2 regions of the Eubacterium sp. 3_1_31 genome follow, and region 1 is predicted to be linked to the other one. Evidence: a T-box and tRNA genes for the amino acid it is inferred to sense, from the RefSeq annotation. Region 1 holds a T-box; the other holds one or more tRNA genes.

What was found. A T-box is a leader RNA that pairs with one kind of tRNA and senses whether it is charged. The one in region 1 lies ahead of leuS (leucine--tRNA ligase), so its partner is inferred to be a tRNA-Leu.
Region 2: it has a tRNA-Leu gene. The T-box ahead of leuS (leucine--tRNA ligase) is inferred to sense a tRNA for this amino acid. The anticodon was not compared.

What each region holds. Positions count from the first base shown of each region.
Region 1 is NZ_CAXUBY010000004.1:85,738-97,690, reverse strand. It holds gene aroF (3-deoxy-7-phosphoheptulonate synthase) at 1-798, opposite strand, end outside; gene ACESSZ_RS02925 (shikimate kinase) at 817-2,082, opposite strand; gene aroD (type I 3-dehydroquinate dehydratase) at 2,782-3,552, shown strand; gene ACESSZ_RS02915 (sulfide/dihydroorotate dehydrogenase-like FAD/NAD-binding protein) at 3,675-4,517, shown strand; gene gltA (NADPH-dependent glutamate synthase) at 4,519-5,907, shown strand; gene ACESSZ_RS02905 (hypothetical protein) at 6,256-6,507, opposite strand; gene ACESSZ_RS02900 (hypothetical protein) at 6,718-6,957, shown strand; T-box leader at 7,022-7,227, shown strand; gene leuS (leucine--tRNA ligase) at 7,268-9,667, shown strand; gene ACESSZ_RS02890 (YitT family protein) at 9,920-10,801, shown strand; gene ACESSZ_RS02885 (YebC/PmpR family DNA-binding transcriptional regulator) at 11,073-11,810, shown strand.
Region 2 is NZ_CAXUBY010000006.1:33,595-45,547, forward strand. It holds gene ACESSZ_RS04045 (ACT domain-containing protein) at 1-396, opposite strand, end outside; gene thrB (homoserine kinase) at 396-1,277, opposite strand; gene thrC (threonine synthase) at 1,270-2,772, opposite strand; gene ACESSZ_RS04060 (homoserine dehydrogenase) at 2,890-4,068, shown strand; gene ACESSZ_RS04065 (aspartate kinase) at 4,068-5,384, shown strand; gene ACESSZ_RS04070 (aspartate-semialdehyde dehydrogenase) at 5,410-6,426, shown strand; gene ACESSZ_RS04075 (hypothetical protein) at 6,505-6,654, opposite strand; gene ACESSZ_RS04080 (hypothetical protein) at 6,753-7,136, opposite strand; tRNA gene ACESSZ_RS04085 (tRNA-Leu) at 7,416-7,501, shown strand; tRNA gene ACESSZ_RS04090 (tRNA-Leu) at 7,876-7,961, shown strand; gene ACESSZ_RS04095 (MFS transporter) at 9,062-10,270, opposite strand; gene ACESSZ_RS04100 (TfoX/Sxy family protein) at 10,520-10,840, opposite strand; gene ACESSZ_RS04105 (NAD(P)H-dependent oxidoreductase) at 10,876-11,523, opposite strand; gene ACESSZ_RS04110 (flavodoxin family protein) at 11,597-11,953, opposite strand, start outside.

The DNA.
Region 1 (11,953 bases):
CGGCAGATGCGTTTTTTCTTTAAGAATTGGAATTACCGATAAATCTAAGGTGTTTCTTGTATACGTTTCAAAGGTGCGAATCCCGCGTTCACAGAAGATGACATTTTCATTTCCTTCTGACATGATATACTCTGCTGCCATGATCCATTCTTCAATGGTATTTGCTAATCCACGTTTTAATAGTACTGGTTTCTTCACACGTCCCACAGCTTTCAATAAATCGAAATTCTGCATGTTGCGAGCACCAATTTGAATCAAATCAACATTTTCGACAAATTCATCTAGCTTATCCACACTCATTAACTCACTGACGATAGGTAAGCCATATGTTTCTCTTGCGTGCATCATACATTGAATGCCTTTTGTCCCCATGCCTTGAAAAGCGTATGGAGAGGTACGCGGCTTATAAGCACCTCCACGCAGCATACAGCCACCGGCTTCTTTCACACTTTTGGCAATATCCATAATTTGTTTATCACCCTCTACTGAGCAAGGTCCACCAATCACAACGATTTTTTCCTTACCGCCAACCTTGATACCAGCTACATCGACTATAGTATCTGCTGGATGAAATAAGCGATTAGCTTTTTTGTATGGAGCGGCAATACGAGTAACATTTTCTACAAAAGGGTGAGCTTTTACTAATTTTTCATCAACTCGTGAGGTATCTCCAACTAGACCAAAGACATTATAATTATCACCATGAATCATCGTGACAGATAAGCCTTTTTGTTCAAAGTTGTGAATCAGTTTGTTGACCTCGTCTTTAGGCGCATTTTTCTTTAATGTAATAATCATAAATTTTTCCTCTTTCTATTAATCTTTTACAGCATTGATTAGAATGCTGTGATAAGCTGTTTCAATTTCGCTAACTGTTTCTTCTATATCGGTGTTATTCACCGCAATATAAGCTGCATACTTTCGATAGAGCGCTATACGCTCTGTATACATTTTATGCAAAGCTTCTTTACTGCTTGACAATGGACGATTGGGGTCAGCACTAATTAACTTATCGACATCGCGATCAATGAAAATAGTGATGCCATTTTGTCTTAAGTAATCCATATTCACTTTATGCTTAACAGTGCCACCGCCTGTCGCGATAATCTTATTGTTTGTTTTCGCAAGCTCAATAGCAACTTCTGTTTCTATAGCGCGAAATCCAGCTTCTCCACTTTCTGTGAAAATTTCAGGAATGCTTTTACCAGCTTTTTCAATAATCTTATCATCTAAATCAATGAACTCTTTCTGCATCCGTTTTGCTAGCATTTTACCGATTGTCGTTTTTCCTGAACTTGGCATGCCAATCAAAACGATGTTGCAGCGTTTCATTAACATATCTTGATAGATTTCATCTATGATGGCATCATCGATGGTTTTGTTCAGAAAATACTCAACGCTTTGTTTTGCTTGTGCAATGAGCATTTCTAAGCCGTTGACATGTTTGATACCTTCATTTTGGGCTTCTAAACAGAAACGTGTTAGAATTGGATTATAAATCACATCCATAACTGCTTCACATTTGTGAAACAATGTAATGTCAATAGGAGTATTGCCAATATGAGGATACATGCCGACAGGGGAGGTGTTAATGATAATTTCAGCATCTAGATGATGCAAAAAGCATTCATCATATGTGATGGCACCATTTCCTGCAACCACATCTACAATGATCATTTGTTTTGCTTGTTCATGCTGCACAACAGCCTGTATTGCTGCGGATGCTCCACCGTTGCCTATGATCAGTACCTTCTTGCCTTTCATTTGCACACCATGCTTTTTTACCATGTAATGAAAACCGGTGAAATCTGTATTATAGCCAATCAATTTGCCTTCTTTATTCACAATGGTATTTACAGCACCAATAGCTTTTGCATGCTCATCAATTTCATCTAAATAGGGGATAACTTCTTTTTTATAAGGGATCGTGACATTGATTGCGGTAAAATCACGTTTTTCCATAAATGCGTGAAATGCTTCTTTGGAAAGGGGAATCAGATCATACGTATAATCAGCAATGCGCTCATGAATTTCTTTTGAGAAGCTATGCCCGAGTTTTTCTCCGATAAGTCCATATCTCATAATTTTCTACCTCTTCTTTCTCATGATTATGAATAGAAGTACATCATGCCGTGCAACAAAAAAAGCATCAACGTCTGATAACTGTTCGATGCTTTATTAAAGCCCTGAAAAGGAACCATTCAATTTATCATGGTTTTTTCAGGGCTATCTAAAGTAAAAGTAAAATGTTTCGTAGGTTGTTGTATGCATGAGTATCACTCCTATTGCTTATAGAATACAATGTTTCTGCAAAAAAAGCAATAATTATTTTCATGAATTTGCATGATGTATGAAAAATAATGAAAAAAGATTAATGGCTGTGTGCATGCGATTGGCCTGTTGTTGTGAGATGCGCAATGTTATATAAAAGGAGTGATCCTATCGTTGGTACGCCAATAAGAAACGATGTAGTCTTAGGATCATAGATACAATTACCGACATTGTTAGGATTATATCATTTTTCTTTAACTACACGATCATATCGCTTGCAGGCATGAAGGAGATGGTATCTATCTTCATGATGAATGTTCAATAACGGTTATTGGGTAAATTGCCATAATGTGTGTAGGTGTTGTTTCATTGTTAAATAACCTAAAGAATAGCAAAATAAAGAAATTCTTGGTATAATAAAAAGCATTCAAAGCATAAAGGACTAAAAAGTATTCCATTCATGAGATGATAATCTAGAGGCATTTAAAGCATATGCAATAGGAGGAAAAAATGAAAACGGTAAAGGTCAGAAAGACAGTAATCGGAGAAGGACGGCCAAAGATTTGTGTTCCGATTCTTGGTAAAAATAAAGAAGAACTGTTATCAGAAGTAGATGAATTGAAACAATTAGATGTTGATGTAGTAGAATGGCGTATGGATTGGTTTGATGATATTATGGATCATTCAAAGGCATGTGCTATGCTGCATACATTGCGTGAAGCATTAGGCGATATGGTGATATTAGCGACCTTTCGTACAAAACAGGAAGGTGGCGAAAAAGCGATACAGAAAAAAGATTATGTAGCATTGTATCATGATATTATCATGAGTAAGGATGCGGATCTGATTGATGTAGAATTGTTTATTGGGGAAGAAGAAGTTAAAACCATTGTTAAAGATGCTCATAACCATCAAGTGGCAATCGTGATGAGTAATCATGATTTCGTGAAAACACCAAGCTGTGACGAGATTGTTGCACGTCTAAAAACAATGCAGGAACGCGATGCGGATATTTCGAAAATGGCCGTTATGCCACAGAGTAAAGCGGATGTTATAACACTGTTATCTGCAACAAATATCATGTATGAACAATTTGCGGATCGTCCAATTATCACCATGTCGATGGCGAAGGATGGTATCGTCTCACGCATATGTGGAGAGGTCTTTGGTTCTGCAATGACCTTTGGCGCCGCAACAAAAGCCAGTGCACCAGGACAAGTTGCCGCAAAGGATTTAAAGAATATGGTTGAAATGCTGCATAAGAGTTTAAAGGAAGAGTGAAGCCACTTTTCCTTTCTTTTTCTATGATTTTACTGTTGCACATTAAAACGAAAAAGGGTAAAATAAAAGGTGTGTTGGAACTTTTTTCAGAAATAATGAAAAAGTTTCAGGAAGGAGAAGCTATGTATAAGATCGTAGAGAAAGAGAACCTGAACCCAACCGTAACCAAAATGGTGGTTGCAGCTCCAGCTGTTGCTAAAAAAGCGTTGGCTGGTCAATTTATCATTTTGCGTGTGCATGAAAATGGGGAACGTATTCCTTTGACTATTGCGGATTATGACCGTGTAAAGGGAACAATTACAATTATTTTTCAGATTGTTGGAAAAACAACTATGCTGTTGAATGAATTGAATGAAGGAGATAGCATTTTAGATTTTGTTGGTCCATTAGGAAAACCATCTCATGTGGATGGCTTAAAAAAAGTTTGTGTCATTGGTGGAGGCGTTGGCTGTGCAATCGCGTATCCAACCGCGAAGGCCTTGCATGAGAACGGAGCTGATGTGACGGTAATTACCGGATTTAGAAATAAAGATCTTGTCATTCTGGAGGATGAATTCAAACAGGTGAGCAGTCATGCTTATTTGGTAAGTGATGATGGCAGTACCGGTACAAAAGGTCTGGTTACCAATGTATTGCAAGATTTGATCAATCAGGGAGAAACCTTTGATGAAGTCATTGCAATTGGACCACTGATTATGATGAAATTTGTTTGCGAATTAACAAAGAAATATAACATCAAAACGATTGTCAGCATGAATCCGATCATGATCGATGGTACAGGCATGTGTGGTGGTTGCCGTCTGAGTGTAGGTGGTAAAACCAAATTTGCTTGTGTAGATGGTCCGGATTTTGATGGTCATGAAGTTGATTTCGATGAGGCGATGTCACGTGGTGCTACCTATCGTGAATTTGAGGCTAGAGAACGTGAAGAAGCCTGCAATCTATTGAAGAAGGGGGTTGCATAATATGGCAAATATGGCAATGACAAAAGTACCTATGCCTACACAGGATGGGAATGTCAGAAGAAATAATTTTGATGAAGTAGCCCTTGGTTATACGAAAGAAATGGCGATGGAGGAAGCACAACGCTGCCTGCATTGTCCTACGAAACCATGTATTAGCGGATGTCCGGTAGCTGTCAATATTCCTGATTTCATTGAAGAAGTAAAAAATGGAGAATTTGAAAAAGCGTATCAGATCATCCGCCAGACAAGTTCTTTACCTGCTGTCTGCGGACGTGTTTGTCCACAGGAAACACAGTGTGAAAGCAAGTGTGTTCGTGGTGTAAAGGGTGAAGCAGTAGCAATTGGACGTTTAGAGCGTTTTGTAGCTGATTGGCATCGCGAACATGTAAAGGATGAGGCGGTAAAACCTGCCAGCAATGGACATAAGGTTGCTGTTGTTGGTGCTGGCCCTGCAGGCTTGACTTGTGCCGGAGATTTGGCAAAATTGGGTTATCAAGTATCCGTTTTTGAGGCATTGCATGTAGCCGGCGGTGTGTTAATGTATGGTATTCCTGAATTCCGTCTGCCAAAAGCAATCGTACAAAATGAAATTGATGGTTTAAAGCAGATGGGCGTAGATATTGAAACAAACATGGTCATTGGGCGCAGTGAATCGGTGGATGATTTGTTTGAAGCCGGTTATGAGTCGGTATTTATTGGCAGCGGTGCTGGTTTGCCTAACTTTATGAATATGCCAGGTGAAAATCTGAAAGGTGTATATTCAGCAAATGAGTTCTTAACTCGCTGCAATCTAATGAAAGCTTATAAAGAAGGTGTTGATACACCAATTCAGCATCCAAAACGTGCAGTCATCGTCGGCGGCGGTAATGTGGCAATGGATGCAGCACGTTGCGCAAAACGTCTGGGAGTTGAAGAAGTTACCATCGTATATCGTCGTAGCATGGAGGAGTTGCCGGCTCGTAGGGAAGAAGTTGAGCATGCACAAGAAGAAGGAATTATCTTTAGATTGTTAACTAATCCTGTACGTGTACTTGGTGATGAAAACGGCTGGGTCAAAGGTATGGAATGTGTATCTATGGAATTAGGTGAACCAGATGAAAGCGGTCGTAGACGCCCTGTAGAAATAAAGGATAGTAATTTTGTTTTGGATGTGGATTGTATGATCATGGCTATCGGAACTTCACCAAATCCTTTAATTCGTTCCACTACGGAAGGATTGGAAACAAATCGCAAAGGCTGTTTAATTGCCGATGATAATGGTGCTACTACAAGAGAAGGTGTCTTTGCGGGAGGAGATGCTGTTACAGGTGCTGCTACGGTTATTTTGGCCATGGGTGCTGGGAAAACAGCTGCAAAAGCGATGGATGCCTATATTCAAAATAAGAAATGATAAAAAAGCAGTGACAACACTGCTTTTTTATAAGATAAGATGATTTTTACAATTATAAAACGGACATTGCATAAGAAAGTGTATAGCCCAAAAGTTTTTGGAAGGGTTTACAAAAGCTTTGAAAAATGTTATTATAATCTCAGGAAATAAGTACCTTATTTCTAATATCATAATATTGGCTCTATTATGATAGAAATGGAAATGGTTTTCTTGCATTCCTTCCTTTCATTGTAAGAGATACCTTCCATATTCATATCGATTTCCTTTCGATAACCTATTTAAGAAGGACGTGGTGATGCGCGTCCTTTTTAAAAGCTATGTAAGGGAACAAGAACGTTCCCTGTAATACTACCAGCGATTGCAGTTATTCCAATTGTTGTTGCAGCCACATCCAAAATCGCCTTCGATACTACGCATGCAGTTAACAAACTGACGAGCACAACGGTTTTCTCTTGCTCTGCGGCATGCTGCATGATGAGCAATACGTTCTACTTCACGGAACAATGCATCATCATAGTTGTTGTTACAAGAGCAACAGTTACAACCTTTGTTGAAGAAGTTACCATCGTTAAAGCCTCTGTTGAAGTTACCATTACACATAAACAATTCCTCCTTTATGAGATACGTTTTTTCTTAACGTATCTTCATCAATAAGGTATGAATAGCATTGCTTGCCCATTTAGGCAATCGCTCGTACTTTTTTAAAAATGAGAAGAACGCCCGTATGAAAGATAAGGCAATCCATAATATATACCGATATAAAAATTGCTTGTTGCGCTAAGTTTATGGTATGCTGATGGTGGTGATCCTATGAGACATAAAGAACAATGGAATTTAATAGCGGCCGCATGTATATTGGTCTTGTTTGTTGTGACGATTTTCATACCGTCATTTGAGCCGTTAGCTAAGACAATCGCACTTTTGCTATATGCATTGGTTAGTATAATATCCTTACAAAAGCAAAAGAAAGAGGGAGAGGATATTCAAAAAGCAGCTATGTTTTCCCTTGCGGTTTTTCTCATTTTAGGCTATTTACTCTTTTTTGTATGATGTGAGATGAAAAAAGTCAGTGAAACATTGACAAAAACATGAAGAATTGAGTATACTAATACTCGTAAAGGCGATGAATTAAAGTAGTACCTTGGAAAATAATGCAGAGAGTCAGCTGGTTGGTGAAAAGCTGAAGTATGGAACAGGGGAACTCGTTAAGGAGCCGATAAGCACACTTATCCGTTTTACTTCGCGTTAAGAAGAAATGAAGGGCTTTTTTCCTTAAGAAAAAAGAACTAAGGTGGTACCGCGTTGAACAACGTCCTTAGAATGTTTAAGGATGTTTTTTTATTACAAAAGGAGAATGATTATGAACTATCAACACCAGAAAGTAGAGAAAAAATGGCAAACGTACTGGAAAGAGAATAAAACTTTTGCCTGTGACACACATGATTTCAGTAAGCCTAAATTTTATGTATTGGATATGTTTCCATATCCAAGTGGAAATGGTTTGCATGTTGGCCATCCAGAAGGCTATACCGCTACCGATATTTTGGCACGAATGAAACGCATGCAAGGTTACAACGTATTACATCCAATGGGATGGGATGCTTTTGGCTTGCCGGCAGAGCAATTTGCTATTCAGACAGGAAATCATCCTGCTGAATTCACAAAGAAAAACGTTGATCATTTCCGTGAACAGATTCAGTCTTTAGGTTTCTCCTATGATTGGGATCGCGAGATTTCAACGACAGATCCTGATTATTATAAATGGACCCAATGGATTTTCTTGCAGCTTTATAAGAAAGGGTTAGCATATGTTGATGAGATTCCTGTAAACTGGTGTCCTGAATTGGGGACGGTTTTAGCTAATGAAGAAGTCATTGACGGAAAGAGTGAGCGAGGTGGCTACCCAGTCATTCGTAAGCCGATGCGTCAGTGGGTCTTAAAAATCACAGAATATGCAGAGCGTCTGTTAGAAGATCTGGAGTTATGCGATTGGCCACAATCCACCAAAGAAATGCAGATCAATTGGATTGGTAAATCACAAGGCGCTAATGTTATCTTTAAGATAAAGAATACAGATAAAGAATTTACGGTATTTACGACACGCTGCGATACTTTATTTGGCGCTACTTATTGTGTTATGGCACCTGAACATCCATATGTAGATGAAATCACGACAGCTGCTCAAAAAGAGCAAATAGCTGCTTATAAGAAGACTTGTGCATCAAAGTCTGATTTAGAACGTACGGAATTAAACAAAGAGAAAACAGGTGTTTTTACTGGCGCTTATGCGATCAACCCAGTAAATGGAAAAGAAGTTCCTATTTGGATTAGTGATTATGTATTAGCAAGTTATGGAACTGGAGCAATCATGGCTGTTCCTGCACACGATACCCGTGATTATGAATTTGCTAAGAAATTTAATATCGAAATCATTCCTGTTTTAGAAGGCGGAGATATCAGCAAAGAAGCCTTCACGGAAGATGGTGTTCACGTGAATTCCGCGTTCTTAAATGGTATGGGAAAACAGGAAGCCATTGATACTATGATCAAATGGTTAGAAGAACATCATTGTGGTTGTGCAAAGACAACATATAAATTACGTGATTGGCTGTTTTCTCGTCAGCGTTACTGGGGAGAGCCAATTCCTATTATCCATATGGAAGATGGTACGACACGCACGGTTGATATTGATGAACTGCCACTTGAATTACCAGAAACTAAGATTTTCAAACCAAATGCAAATGGCGAATCACCATTAGCACATTGCGAAGATTGGTTGAATGTCGAAATCGATGGTGTTAAAGGAAAACGCGAAACCAATACGATGCCACAATGGGCTGGCAGCTGTTGGTATTATCTGCGTTATATTGATCCTAAAAATCATGAAGCAATTGCAGATGAAAAACTATTAGAACATTGGTTGCCAGTAGATTTATATGTCGGTGGTGCTGAACATGCGGTATTACACTTATTATATGCACGCTTCTGGCATAAAGTATTGTATGACTGCGGTGTTGTAAAAACCAAAGAACCTTTCCAAAAATTATTCCATCAGGGAATGATCTTAGGAGAAAATAACGAAAAAATGTCAAAATCGCGTGGAAATGTTGTAAATCCAGATGATATCGTTGAAAGCCATGGTGCTGATGCGCTGCGTGTATATGAAATGTTTATGGGGCCACTTGAAGCTGCTTTGCCTTGGAGTACGACCGGATTGGATGGTTCTCGTAAATGGTTGGAACGTGTTTGGCGCTTATATACCGAACAAAATAAATTAGCAAAAGAGAATGATGGAAAATTAGATAAGGTCTATCATGCAACTGTAAAAAAGGTAACACATGACGTCGAAACCTTGAACTTAAATACAGCGATTTCACAAATGATGATTTTTATCAATGAATGCTATAAAGCAGATACTATTTATGAAGAATATGCAAAAGGTTTCTTAAAAATGTTTGCATGTTTTGCTCCACATATGGGGGAAGAAATCTGGCAGGATGTCTTCCATGGAGAACAAACTATTGCATATGAACCTTGGCCGACATATGACGAAAGTAAATTGATTGAAAGTGAAGTTGAAATCATCGTTCAGGTGAATGGTAAATTGCGTGGTAAATTTAAGATTGCAGCGGATGCGAATGAGGATGCTATTAAAGAAGAGGCATTACAGTTAACGAGTGTGAAAGCACAATTAGAAGGTAAAACCATTCGTAAGATCATTGTTGTAAAAGGTAAAGTTGTGAATATCGTTGCAAATTAATTTCATGAGAAACCATATGGGTCATCCGATGGTTTCTTTTTTTGCATGTAAACGATTCATTATATAAATAGCTTATGCTATCCTTATCGAAGAAGAGGTTCACATATCGCTTGCTTTTAGTCTTTCCATGGGGATGTCTTAGAAAATGACAAGTCGACTTGTCACATAGAAACAAGCATCTTAAGCTTTTTTGTAAGCGTTAAATCTGTTACAATAAAGATAATAAATAAGCTTTAAAGAGCAGGTGATAGGATGAATAAAAAAATTGCTATACTAAAACGCAAAAAAGCGATACGTAATCTGATTACATTGTTGGCAGTCATCACGTCTGCTTTGCTGCAGACCTTTGTTATTCAATCTATGATTCGTCCTGCTAATATGTTATCTAGTGGATTTACCGGCGTTGCAATCTTAATTGACAAAATTGCAGCATTATATGGTGGTTCTATATCTACCTCAATCGCTATTATCATGTTAAATGTACCAGTTGCCCTTTTATGTTATAAAAGTATTTCGGCAAGATTCACATTCTTCTCTTGTATTCAATTTGCCTGTACAAGTCTCTTTCTACAAGTGATGAATTTTCAGCCAATGTTTCATGATATCGTATTAAATGTTATTTTTGGTGGGTTCCTTTATGGAATCGGTACTACTCTGGCATTAAAAGGCAATGCTTCCACCGGTGGAACTGATTTTATAGCCTTGTTTGTGTCGAATCGTTTAGGCAAATCCATATGGTCCTATGTGTTCCTCTTTAATGCGGCTATCTTATGTATCTTTGGTTCTATGTTTGGTTGGATTTATGCCGGATATTCAATTATATTTCAATTTATCTCAACAAAGACAATTGATGCTTTCCACCACCGTTATGAACGTGTTACCTTGGAAATTCTCACAAGTGATGCAGAAAGTGTTGTAGATACGTATGTAGATCATTTTCGCCATGGCATTACCTGTGTACAAGGATATGGGGGCTTTTCACACAAAAAGATTTATATCCTACATACTGTTGTCTCTACGTACGAAGTTGCTGATATCATTGAATTACTTAAACAAACTGATGAACGAATTATAGTTAATGTTATGCGTACAGAACAATTTTTTGGTAATTTTTATCAAAAGCCTTTTGAATGATGAATCATCGTACGCTAATTGATTTACGTAACATCAACATGGTTCTAGGAAGACTTTTATTTGGCACTTGTTGAACTGTAATAACACTAATTTTCGGGTTTAGCTAATCGCTATGAATCGTATTACACGAAATGGTTTTGATGGAAAATGCTTACAAGCAAGCAAAGCGTGATACGCAACAAAGGCTTGTTTCATGCGTCGATCAGGATTTTCTTGCGTTAAAAAGCATATGTATGCTATACTATATGAGGAAATTTGGAAGGTGATAAAAATGGGTAGACATTTTGAAGTGCGCGCCGCTTCCATGGCTAAGACGGCTGCAGCAAAAGCAAAGAAATATTCTCGTTATGGTAAAGAAATTTTAGTAGCAGCAAAATCAGGTGTGCCTGATCCGGAAATGAATGCTGCATTAAAAAAAGTAATTGAACGTGCAAAAGCAAATCAGGTTCCTGCTGATGTTATTAAGCGTGCCATTGACAAAGCAAAAGGTGGTACCAATGAAAACTATGCACCTGCTACATATGAAGGATTCGGCTCTGGTGGAGCTGCAACCATCATTATTGACTGCTTAACAGATAATGCAAATCGTACGATTGCCGATTTACGTGCATGCTTTAATAAATCACATGCGAAATTAGGTGTGAGTGGCTGTGTATCTTTCAATTATGAGCATGTTGGATTGATTTCCATTGCTTATGAAGATGAAGAGGCAATGATGGATGCTTTGATCATGGCGGAAGTTGATTTAAAAGATATTGAAGTAGAAGATGGGCAAATGACAATTACGGTAGAGCCTACAGACTTAAATAAAGCTCAGGATGCAATTGCCGAACTGATTCCTGATGTAAACTTTGATATCATGGAAGATACGATGTTGCCTAATGAGTATGTTGAACTGGAAGGTGAAGATTTGAAACTGTTCCAGCGATTGGTAACGTTACTGGATGATGTTGATGATGTACAGCAGGTATATCACAATGTTCGTAACATTAATGATCCTGTTGAATAAGAAATAGCGATAAGCGATACTTTATGGTATGACCAACCTGAGTATCGCTTTTATCATATGTAGCCATTGTTGTTTTGTTTGTTCAGATAGATAAGAAAAATCATTTATTCTCTTAAAGAAATCGTTTTTTTGTTTTACTTCTA
Region 2 (11,953 bases), on a different contig from region 1:
GCATTCATTTAACAACTGCATTAAATCATCAATACCAGAATTCATTTCACTGATATCAAAGGAAATAACCACACTTGCCCAGCCATGAATCGGAATGTTTTGGTTAATGGTCAAGATATTAGCATTGGTTTTTGACATCACATTCAGCACCTCGGAAAGAATACCTTTATCATGATGCAACATCAAAGAGATGACTGCCTTACGAGCACTCATTCCTTTATCCGGAAGGAATACATAATCCTTGTATTTATAATAGGTGCCTCTACTGATACCGACACGTTTCACAGCTTCACTGACCTGTTTGACTTCCCCGTTTTGTAAAAGGCTGCGGGCCTCTATAACTTTATCTAGCACATCTGGTAAAATCGCACTATCTACTATATAATATTTTTCCATTATATCACCTCACATTGTACGCCATCATAGGTCGCATGCAACAAACGACAATCCCATGTAGGATATAGCATCTGTATTTGTTCTATGAGTTTCTTCGCATCTGTTTCTTCCTGTGTCAACGCAATCATCGTAGATCCACTGCCACTGATGAACATTGTAATCATATCTTGTTGTTGGCATAGTTTTTTTACATCCTCATATTGTGGAATCAGATGCTTGCGATATGGTTCCTGCATCTTATCTGTACATGCTTTCCGCAAGATCAGCGGGTTACCGATTTCCATCGCCTTTGCTAAAGCCGCACAGCGCCCCATCTGATACGTAGCATCCGCATAACTCATCTGTTTTGGTAAGACTTCTCGTGCTGCCTTGGTATTGACTTCATAATCAGGAATCAATGTGACAAACAACAGATCTTTCTTGATGCCATAGCGAATCATATTCGGCTTTCCTTCTTCCATAAAGCTGACACAAAGACCTCCAAAGATAGCAGGTGCAATATTATCCGGGTGCCCTTCCATCTGTGTTGCCAAATCAAATAACTCATATTTATTAAGAGGACTTCCTACTAGTGCATTTGCCCCAGCCAATCCGGCAACGATGCAGGTGGCACTGCTGCCTAATCCTCTTGTATAAGGAATGTTGGTATCCATGGTAATGCGCAATCCTGTACAATTTTTCTGTAAATACTGCATCCCCTTTAAAAAGGCTTGGTAAATTAAGTTATCTTCATTACAATAAGCTTCTTCACAGCCTATGATTTCTAATCCTGTAGCGATTTCTTCAAAATAAACAGTTGCATATTCATCTAATGCCAAACCCAAACAATCATATCCTACACCTAAGTTAGCACTGGTTGCCGGCACAATTACCTTAATCATGGAACATCTCCTTTACTGTTTTTTCTACGTAATCACGCATATCCTCTTTATCAATTACATCCTCATGACGAATTTTTGCCCCTTGCAGCAACAATAAAGAATCCGGAATACGGGCACCGCTTTTTCGCTGTAATTCTTCCATACAAGCAAATTCATCCTCATTGCTCTGTTGGAAAATAGCGTTTTCCACTGCCGGAGCAAATTTATACGGACTGGCCGTTGCCAGTAAGACACAAGGTGTCGCATCATTTTTTTGATAATCCTTCATCACCTTATAACCAACAGCTGTATGAGGATCTAATACATATCCCTTTTCCTCATAAAACTCCTTCATGATCGCAGCACATGTTTCATCATCACAATAGCCACCGTAAAAATCTTTTTGAATATCTTTAAATATATCACTGCGTACCTGATAAGAACCTTTTTCTTCTAAAGACTTCATCAGTTCATGAATATAGTCTGCATCTTTTCCGCTCTTATAATACAACAAACGTTCCAGGTTACTGGAAATTAAAATATCCATACTTGGTGATATGGTTTTAAAGAAAGAACGGTTACGATCATAAATACCCGTGGTTAAAAAATCATACAGCACATGGTTGGCATTGCTGGCAACCAGGAAACGTTTTACGGGAAGTCCCATACATTTTGCATAATAGCCGGCTAAGACATTGCCATAATTACCGGTTGGTACACAGAAATTAATCTCTTCGCCGAAACGAATCTTACCTTTGCGTACCATTTCCTTATAAGCAAATACATAATAAACGATCTGCGGTATCAAACGGCCGATATTGATTGAGTTTGCGCTAGATAATGTCGTATTCATCTCATTCAGACGCTCTTTCATCTCTTGATCTTGGAAAATCTTTTTTACATTCGATTGCGCATCATCAAAGTTTCCCTGAATAGCACAAACTTTTGTATTTTGTCCACTTGTTGTCACCATTTGTAATTTCTGCATATTGCTGACACCATGATCCGGATAGAACACTGTGATACCAATATGTTCAACATCTTTAAAGCCTTCCAAAGCAGCTTTTCCCGTATCACCACTGGTTGCTGTTAAAATCATCACATCTTTGCCTTTACAGCTTTGAATAGCAGTTGACATTAATTGTGGCAACATACGCAATCCCACATCTTTAAAAGCACAGGTAGGTCCATGGAACAATTCCAAAACAGGTACATCTTTGGCAATATGAAGAGGGGTAATATCATCGTTATCAAAACGATTGGCATAGGCATCCTGTACACATTTTTTCACTTCCTCTTCCGTGAAATCCGGAAGTAATGCAGACAGAATAGTTTCAGCCATTTGCGCATACGACATTTCCATCATATCGCGGATTGGCAGCTTTACTTCATCCAATCCATCGTATACATATAGACCGCCATCATCCGCCATACCAGCTAAGATAGCTTCTTTCGGTGTCCGCTTTATATCTTTATTACGAGTACTTGTATATATTTTCTGCATCCTTTTTTCCATATCTTTAATTCTCCTTTTTTCATCTTGCAATTCTTATTTTACTATGATACAATGTTCGCAATATAAAAACAAGTGTTTTTATTAAAAAGACAAAAAATTTTAAAAAGGAGGATTTCCATGAATATAGCAATACTTGGTTTTGGAACGATCGGCAGTGGTGTTTATGAAATTATTGAGCATGCCACAACACCAGAAACGAAAGCTTTGCATGTAACACACATTCTGATACGGAAAGGAAAACCTAAAACCCTTCCTTATATGTGTGATGATATTGAAACCATACTCAACGATCCTGCTTTGGATGTTGTCGTAGAAACCATGGGAGGTTTAGAGCCGGCCCATACTTATATCCTACAGGCATTACAGGCCGGAAAACATGTCGTCACGGCAAACAAAGCGGTTGTCGCAGCCTATGTAAAAGAATTTCATGAATGTGCCAGTGAAAATGATGTAAACTTCTATTATGAAGCCAGCACCGGAGGTGGTATTCCATGGATTCAAGGTCTGGAAAAAGCCTTGCGTATTGATCAGGTCAATCGCATTCACGGCATTTTTAATGGAACCAGCAACTTCATTCTAGATCATATGCAGCGTTACCAGGCAACCTTTGATGAAGTATTAAAGGAAGCACAACATTTAGGATATGCCGAAGCTGATCCTAGCGCGGATATCGATGGCTTTGATATTTGTAATAAACTGCGTATTTCCGCATCCATTGCCTATGATTATCATGTCCCTGATAACTTTCCGGTATTTGGGATCCGCACCATCACCAAAGAAGATGTCCAGTATTTTAAATCCTTAGGTATGGCTGTTCGTCTGATAGCCAAAACCAAACGCCAAGAAGACACCTACAGCTGTGTCGTAGAGCCTATTTTATTTAAAGAAAATCAGTTGGAAGCAAATACGATGGATAATTACAATCTGATTACCTTGCATGGTGATACGATTGGTGATTTAAAGTTTTTTGGACAAGGGGCCGGAAAACTGGCAACGGCCAATGCTGTAGTACAAGATATCCTTGATATCCTGGAAGGCAAAGCCCATCGCGTCTTGCATTTCCAAAAAGAAATGCAGTACGATACGACATTGTGTAACCGTGATTATATTGTACGCTGTGATAAGTCCTTACGTCCGATGTTACATCATTTATCTTATGACAGCAGTACCTTTGATAAATATCTACATGTAAAAAATGTCGAGGTTGCCCATATGCATGAACTGATGAAAGAAATCTTAAAACACGATGCTACAGCCTTTATGGCAAGCATCCATGATCATAGGGAGGAATTATAATGTTAAAGATTGCTAAATTTGGAGGGTCATCTGTCGCTAATGCCGCACAGTTTGCAAAGGTTAAGCATATTATTGAAAGTGATGAAGCGAGACGTTTTGTTGTCGTCAGCGCAAGTGGCAAAGAGCATAAAAAAGACAACAAAGTAACAGATTTATTATATCTGATAGAAGCTCATCTGAAATATAGTGTAGATTATCTATCCTTGTTCGATTTGATTAAAGAACGCTTTATTTCTATTAAAACTGATTTAGGACTACAATACCCTATCGAAGAGGATTTGGCTAAGTTACAAAGTGAGCTAAGCAAATCGATGTCTACGGATTATCTGGTAAGCCGTGGTGAATATCTGACCGCAAAATTAATGGCGGAATATTTAGGTTTCCCTTTTGTTGATGCCAAAGATATCATCACCTTCCGCTATGATGGCAAGATTGATTTTGATGCCACAAAATATCGTTTGGATAATTTTCTAAAATCCCATGACTGCTTTGTCATTCCAGGGTTCTATGGTGCTTTGCCAGATGGTACAGTAAAAACAATGGCACGTGGAGGAAGTGATATTACAGGATCTATATTAGCACGCCTATTAAATGCCGATATGTATGAAAATTGGACAGATGTATCCGGCATTTTGATGGCTGACCCACGCATCGTGACACACCCAAAACGTATTCATACGATTACTTATAGCGAATTGCGTGAATTGTCTTACATGGGTGCCAGTGTCCTACATGAAGAAGCCATCTTTCCAGTCAAAGAAAAAAATATACCTATCAATATCTTAAATACAAATCATCCGAAAGAAGGCGGAACGATCATCGTCGAGGAAATCAAAGAAAAAGATTCTGATCAGATCATTACCGGAATTGCCGGCAAGAAAAACTTCACTGTGGTAGCTATTTATAAAAATCATATGTCCGATGAAGTCGGTATCATTCGACGTGCATTGGAAGTATTTGAAAATTACCGCATTTCCATTGAACATATTCCAAGTGGCATTGATTCCTTTAGTATTGTTGTAAATAGCGATGATGTCAAGGATGTCATCTACGATATTGTAGGCGATATCAAAAGAGCCTGCAATCCGGATAATGTGAAGGTCATTGACCACATCGCCTTGATTGCGACTGTTGGTCGTCAGATGATGTATCGCCCCGGTATTTCCGGACGTTTGTTTGCCGTACTAGGTAAGCATAATATCAACATTCGTATGATTGCACAGGGCAGTGATGAAATCAACATTGTTGTTGGTGTAGAAGATAAGGACTTTGAGAAAACCATTTCGGCTATCTACAATTCCTTTGTTATTGAATAGGATAGAAAGAAAGGAAGGATTGTATATGAGAACATATAATGTGGCTATTTTAGGTGCTACAGGTGCCGTTGGTCAGGAAATGATCAAAATCTTAATGGAACGAAACTTTCCCATCAATGAATTACATTTATTAGCCAGCAAGCGCAGTGCCGGTAAAAAAATGGAAATCAATGGGAAAGAGTATAGCATTGAGGAAACAACCGAGCAAAGCTTTCAAGGTATCGATATCGTGTTAGGTGCTGCGGAGAATGATATTGCTAAGCGCTTTTTACCGAAAGCTGTAGAAGCTGGTGCCGTTGTTGTGGATAACAGCTCAGCCTATCGTTTAGACCCCAATGTACCATTGGTGATACCAGAAGTAAATCCAGAAGCCGTTGCCTCACATAACGGCATCATCGCCAATCCAAACTGCGCAACGATCATTGCTTTGGTAGCTTTAGCACCACTGCATCGCTACGCAAAGGCAAAACGCATGGTCGTATCAACGTATCAGGCAGTTTCTGGAGCCGGGGTAAACGGTATTCGAGAACTGAATCAGCAAGTTGGCGCAATCGCCCATGAGAAAGAAGTAGAAGTTTCTACTTTCCAATATCAGATTGCCTATAATCTGATTCCTCAAATAGGTGGCTTTAATGAAGCGGGATATTCCAGTGAAGAAATGAAAATGCAAAATGAAGGAAGAAAGATCATGGACAATCCTGATCTTTGTGTGAATTGTACATGTGTTCGGGTTCCGGTATATCGTTCCCATTCCGAATCAATCATGGTTGAATTCGATAAAGAAATCAGCGTTGAAAAAGCCAGAGCCTTGTTGCAAACTGCTCCAGGTGTGAAATTAGTTGATGATCCTGAACATCAAAAATATCCTATGCCATTAGATACCACTGATCAAGATTTGGTATTTGTCGGTCGTATCCGTGAAGATATGAGCAACCATACCAACGCATTAAGTTTTTGGTGCTGCGGCGATCAAGTTAGAAAAGGGGCGGCAACGAATGCTGTTCAGATTGCCGAGCTGGTAATTGCACAGATGGAAAAATAATGAAGACATGAAAAAACCTGTATTTCGTAAATATGCACAGATGTCATTCTGCCATACCACGATCATACAGGTTTTTTACTATTCGTTTTTGTAGGAATCCTTTTCAATCAGCATGGGCTGAAAGCGTCGTGATAAGGATACCATCATAATAAGAAATGGCAGTGCCAGCAATATACAAAAGAATGCTGTTAATTTTCCTTGCAAAAACGTTTCGATAACTTCTTTCATCCGGTATCCCTCCATTCATACTGTTAGGATACTCCTTTTTCTTGATTATAATATTAATTTTATATGAAGATTTTATGAAGAGTACGCACCGTTAGAAATTAGGCTTCTTCGGTAGCAATTTCGCGATTTGCATCACTTTCAACATCCTGCATAGTTTCTTCAGTTTGTGTAGGAACAACATCCTGATCCTGGGTTTCTGCGATAGCATCATCCAAGCATAATGCAAGTATTTGATTTAGATTTCCAATTTTTGAGATAATAAAACCGATACCATAGCAACCAAAAGCATATGCGAAGAAAGGGGCACAATTGCTGAAATAAGCATTTAGCATATCTTTGATTTCTAAGCTGGCACTTTGACTGTAGGTAACAACTGATTCATACGTAATATAGAAATAAAATGCGGCAATTCCCAGAAATACAACAGATGCTACATAAAAAACGATACTAGCTTTCGAGATTTTAATCTTATTTTTTGACATTAACATTCAACCTTTCTTTTATTCGGATTCTATTATCTACTATAAATATGTGATGAGTGTGTGCATCATGTGATTTCTAGACGAATTTTATGATGTAAGGCTTTTCACATATCTTGTTCGTTATCGTCGCAAGCTTTGCACTGTAACAAGCAATGCATAAGCGTTTTGTCTTCTTTCAATTATGGATAGCTTTTTTATAAGATGGAATGCATCATAAGAAAATTAAAAAAACTATGGATAAATTAAAAAAAATATAGTATTATTATAAAGCATAAATGAGCAGCCGTGGTGGAATGGCAGACACGCTATCTTGAGGGGGTAGTGGGCGTATGCTCGTGTGAGTTCAAGTCTCATCGGCTGCACCAATGAAAATCAAAAAAGATGTTTTAGGGTTACCTTAAATATCTTATCAAAGAGCAAGTCCTTTCAATAGGACTTTTTTTCTACTTACTTTCTTTTTCGGTGATGCCAAAACATCCTTATAACATAGCTTTCATGTAAGAGCATTCTACACTTATCAAAGGCTTTTCCTACATCCTGTGTGATTCATGAATTCATCATATATCATCTGCTATATAGCCTTTATTTATGCACAATTGCGCAATCGAAATAGCTAAATTTCGTTGTGTTTTTTCTCGCCATTATATACTGTAAAGAAACTGTTTTACGGATATAATTTTTTCATTTTCTACTAGACAAATGTTTTAAAATAGTTTATTATATATAAGCACTCAATTAAGCAGGAGTGGTGGAACGGCAGACACGCTGTCTTCAGGCGGCAGTGCGAGCAATCGCGTGAGAGTTCAAATCTCTTCTCCTGCACCATATCGTGAGTGAAGCGCTCTATATCAGCGCTTTTTTTATACTCTTTTCCTTACATGAATTATCTCATGTAAATGGTGAAATTTTTTTAAAGTAAAAACTGAGTTATGTTTAGTGCTTACTTTCATATCATACCATAAATATAGCAAATAAATGAGTCTTATATTTTTTAATATTCTTTTGTATACTGTAAATGTTAGAAAGAGGTGGAAACATGGGAACTTTATTATAATTTTAAATTATAGAATAAAAAAGGAGGATAAAAATTAAAAGATTGGTTATAAACGTTTTTAGTATAATGACTTGTCTATGGACCAGGAGGAACAGTTACTGATATCAATAGAGTTACTAGTTATTATACTGTGGTTCGTCAAACTAACTTTTATAAATAAAAAAAATTATGAGAAAAAATTTATTTTCAGCAATATTAAGATATTCAAGTTTTGCAAGTCTCATTGTAGCAATTATAGCAATTTTATTAAAATTTGATATAAATTTACAAATAAATTATTTTCAATTTTGTTTATTTTTGATAGTTTTTTCTAACTTAATCAATATAGCAAGAGAAAAATCAATTATCAAACATCCCCTTCTATATCTTGCTTATTTTACTTGTATTATATATGCTATTTTGATTATATTTATTTTGTAAACTATGGGTATTAAATTTACTATTTTCTAATTCTAATAAGTGAAACAGGATAGATTGACCAAGCAAATACTTGGTCAATTTTTATCTTTTCAAGTATTACATTTTTGATTATTGTGACTACCTATGTAAAACAATGGCAAATAGATAATCCAGAGGAAAAACCAAAAAAATGTATTCAAGAAACTAGTTTATCTAAGAAAACGGTTTACAAAGGGTAATAGTAATTTTAACCATGTTACGTCATTTTCCTTCCCTTCAGCTATCAGCTTTCACATAGCAAGATATCTACACGATAACCTGTCATTCCATAGGCACTACACTGGAATTAGCAAAAATCGAACAGCTTTTCGCCTTGTTCATGCGCAAGCTAGAAGCCTATGAACAATTGCTTCAAGAAGAAATGCTGCCTAATGCGTGCCTTTATATGTCAAGATGATAAACAGCATACTTGCTATGCTTTTGCAGTAGCTTTATTCGCAATAGCTTTGAAGATATGAAAAATCAAGGTACTGATGAGAAAGAAAAGACCTGCAAAAAGAAATGATAAGCGAGCTCCTGCACCATAAATAAATCCTGCAAACAAAGCTCCGGCAATCATGCCAAGACTTTTCATCGCATTATAAAAACCCATGACCTGATGACTGTTTTCCGTATTACCTTCCCCAGCACATACATCCTGTAATAGTGGAATATAGATGGCATTAAACGCAAAGAAAAGCAGATTGACAACCATGAATGGAACCATGTGCGTGGTAAAGGTCATCATCACAAGTAAGATGCCGGCTCCCGCTAAAACATAGCGCAGGGCTTTTTTTACATTTCCACGTTTCATGATCCACATACAGATTGTCGTATTTGCGAATAAAGACACAAAACCAACAACTGCTTTTAATGCGCCATTGTAGGAAGATGGGAAACCGAACTGATCTTTAATGAAATAGTTGAAATTTTGATCATATGCCGTGGTTGCACAAGATGTTAGAAAGACAACAAAAAACAATAGCACCATGGCCACGTTTAAAAAGTGGCGTGCATCCAAAAAGGCTTGAAAAGGATTGATATCTTTAAAAGAAATAGTATGCGTTTTTGCTTTATCGGGATCAGCTTTTAAAAACAAAGCAAAAAGAACTCCGGCTGCCACCAAGGTCAGACTTTGCATAACAAAAGTCGCAAACAAGGAATAAACACCCATGATACCGCCTATCAAATAACCAAAAGCCGCAAAAACTGTTGGGATGGTGGCAGATAAAGCAAGATAGCGACCTCTTTGTTCAAGTGTGGCATGGGCAATGATATAAGTCAAAAAGCTCACCATGATACCACCAACAAAGAAGCCGGATAATAAACGTGCAACCATGATCAAAGGAAGTGTTTTACTAAGAGCAAACAGCATTTGTCCTGCGCCATAGCCCACGCAACATATGCCCAATACACGCTTACTGCCTAAATGATGTACCTGATTTGCCCATAATGGCGAAAACAAGAAATTCGTAAATGCCATGCCGGCATACAATAAACCAAAAGAATAATCCGGCAGCTGTAATTGTTGAATCAATGTCGGTGTGATGGGATGGGCAAAATTCGCAGCCATGCTTTCCATTGCAACCAGTATAAAGAAAACGACAAAATGATACTTTTGAAATGTTTGTCTGATTTGCATATTGTTACCTCATCTGTAGTTATTGCTTAACTGTTGCTTTCTATCTAAATAACAGCATTATGATACACTACTTTTCCTACAACATGCAATCCTAAAACATTCTTATGATAAGGAAATCTTTGTAAAGGCCATACTGCTGATGTACAAAGATGCTTATCACTATAAAGTAAGAATGTAGCGTTTCATTAAAAAAGCGATTCACCATCACGATGATCCGCTATCTTATAAATATGAAGTGCAAATAAATTACTATTTTTTCTTTTTCCCTTTTACCTCTGGCAACTCCTCATACATTGCCTCAAAAAGGCCCATTAAAAAAGTTTTATCATCAACTTCATTTACCAATAGCATTGCTTTCGCCCCTGCATATGGCAGTTCATAGGTAGCTGTCGGCAAATACTTCACTGCTGATTTTATCGGTTTTACAAGTAATCGATCATCATAAATACCGCCTACGATCTTTCCACGGTAATAGATGATGTATTCCTTCATCATTGCGCGATATGTGATATCCTCTAGCGCAGACAATTGTTCTAAAACATATTGTAAAAAGCTTTTACTAGATGGCATGCTTTCACCTCTCATTTTTATATGGTACGGTATGCTTATTTCACTGCCGGTCTTTGGTATAATGCTTTTCTTTGCAAGCCATTTTGTTTGCTCATTTTATACCAATTTCGATGCGCCGCCAAGATATATAATCTTCTTGGAAAGTAGCTTGGTTCCACATAAATATCCTCGATGCATCGCTTATCAGAAATAGCTTCAGCAAACTGGCGGATGCCTTTTCCTAGTTGTTGATTGGGGCCTTGATCAAGAGGAACCTTTTTTAAAGTGCCAAGCATTTCACCGGCTCCTATGGCAAGTCCTCCTCCATAGAAAAATCCCATCTTGCTGCACCAATTCTTTACAATTTCCAGCAAAACATTCCCTTGTTCACTTTCATAAAAACCAAGGTTAGTTATTACATAAACGGGTAATTGTGCAAACTGTCCTTGATATCGAAGATACATCTGTTCCATAAACTCCATGACTTGGGCAGGAACACCATCTACATATACCGGCATACCTATCACACAGGCATCCGCTTTTTGAAGCAGATCTTTCATAACATTTAGATCTTTTCGTTGATAAAGTTGTACGCTTTCATATGAATCTTTTAGTTGCGTTTTTAATAAATTTAAAAAATGATTTGAATTACTCTTGCTTTTGCGTAAGCTACCATTCAGTAATAGAATCATATCTTTTTCCATACCTTTCTCATTCCCTACGACTTTTTAAATGCATATTGATGTCAAAATGATGAATATAAAAATTAGTTACTTCTTATATCACTAGCTCTTTAAGCTTCTCATAACTATCTACAAAACAAACTTGTTTTAATATGCCGTTAAAATTTTGCACATTTGCTTCTACCAATAGTTTAGCGGTTTTCTTTTCATTTTCAGATAGATCTTCTCCATAAAAAAACACACGGAATTGTATCGTATTATGATATCTTACTTTATGGTGCATTTCCCCTTGGCGTATCTCGAAAAAAGGAAGAAAATATGCGATAGAGCGATCTATAACATTTTTTATAAAAGAACTATAGCTGCCAAACGAACATCGGCTAATAATCATCAACTCGTCTGTGTTACCAAAAAGAGCACCTATTTTTTGATATTCATCTTGTATAACACA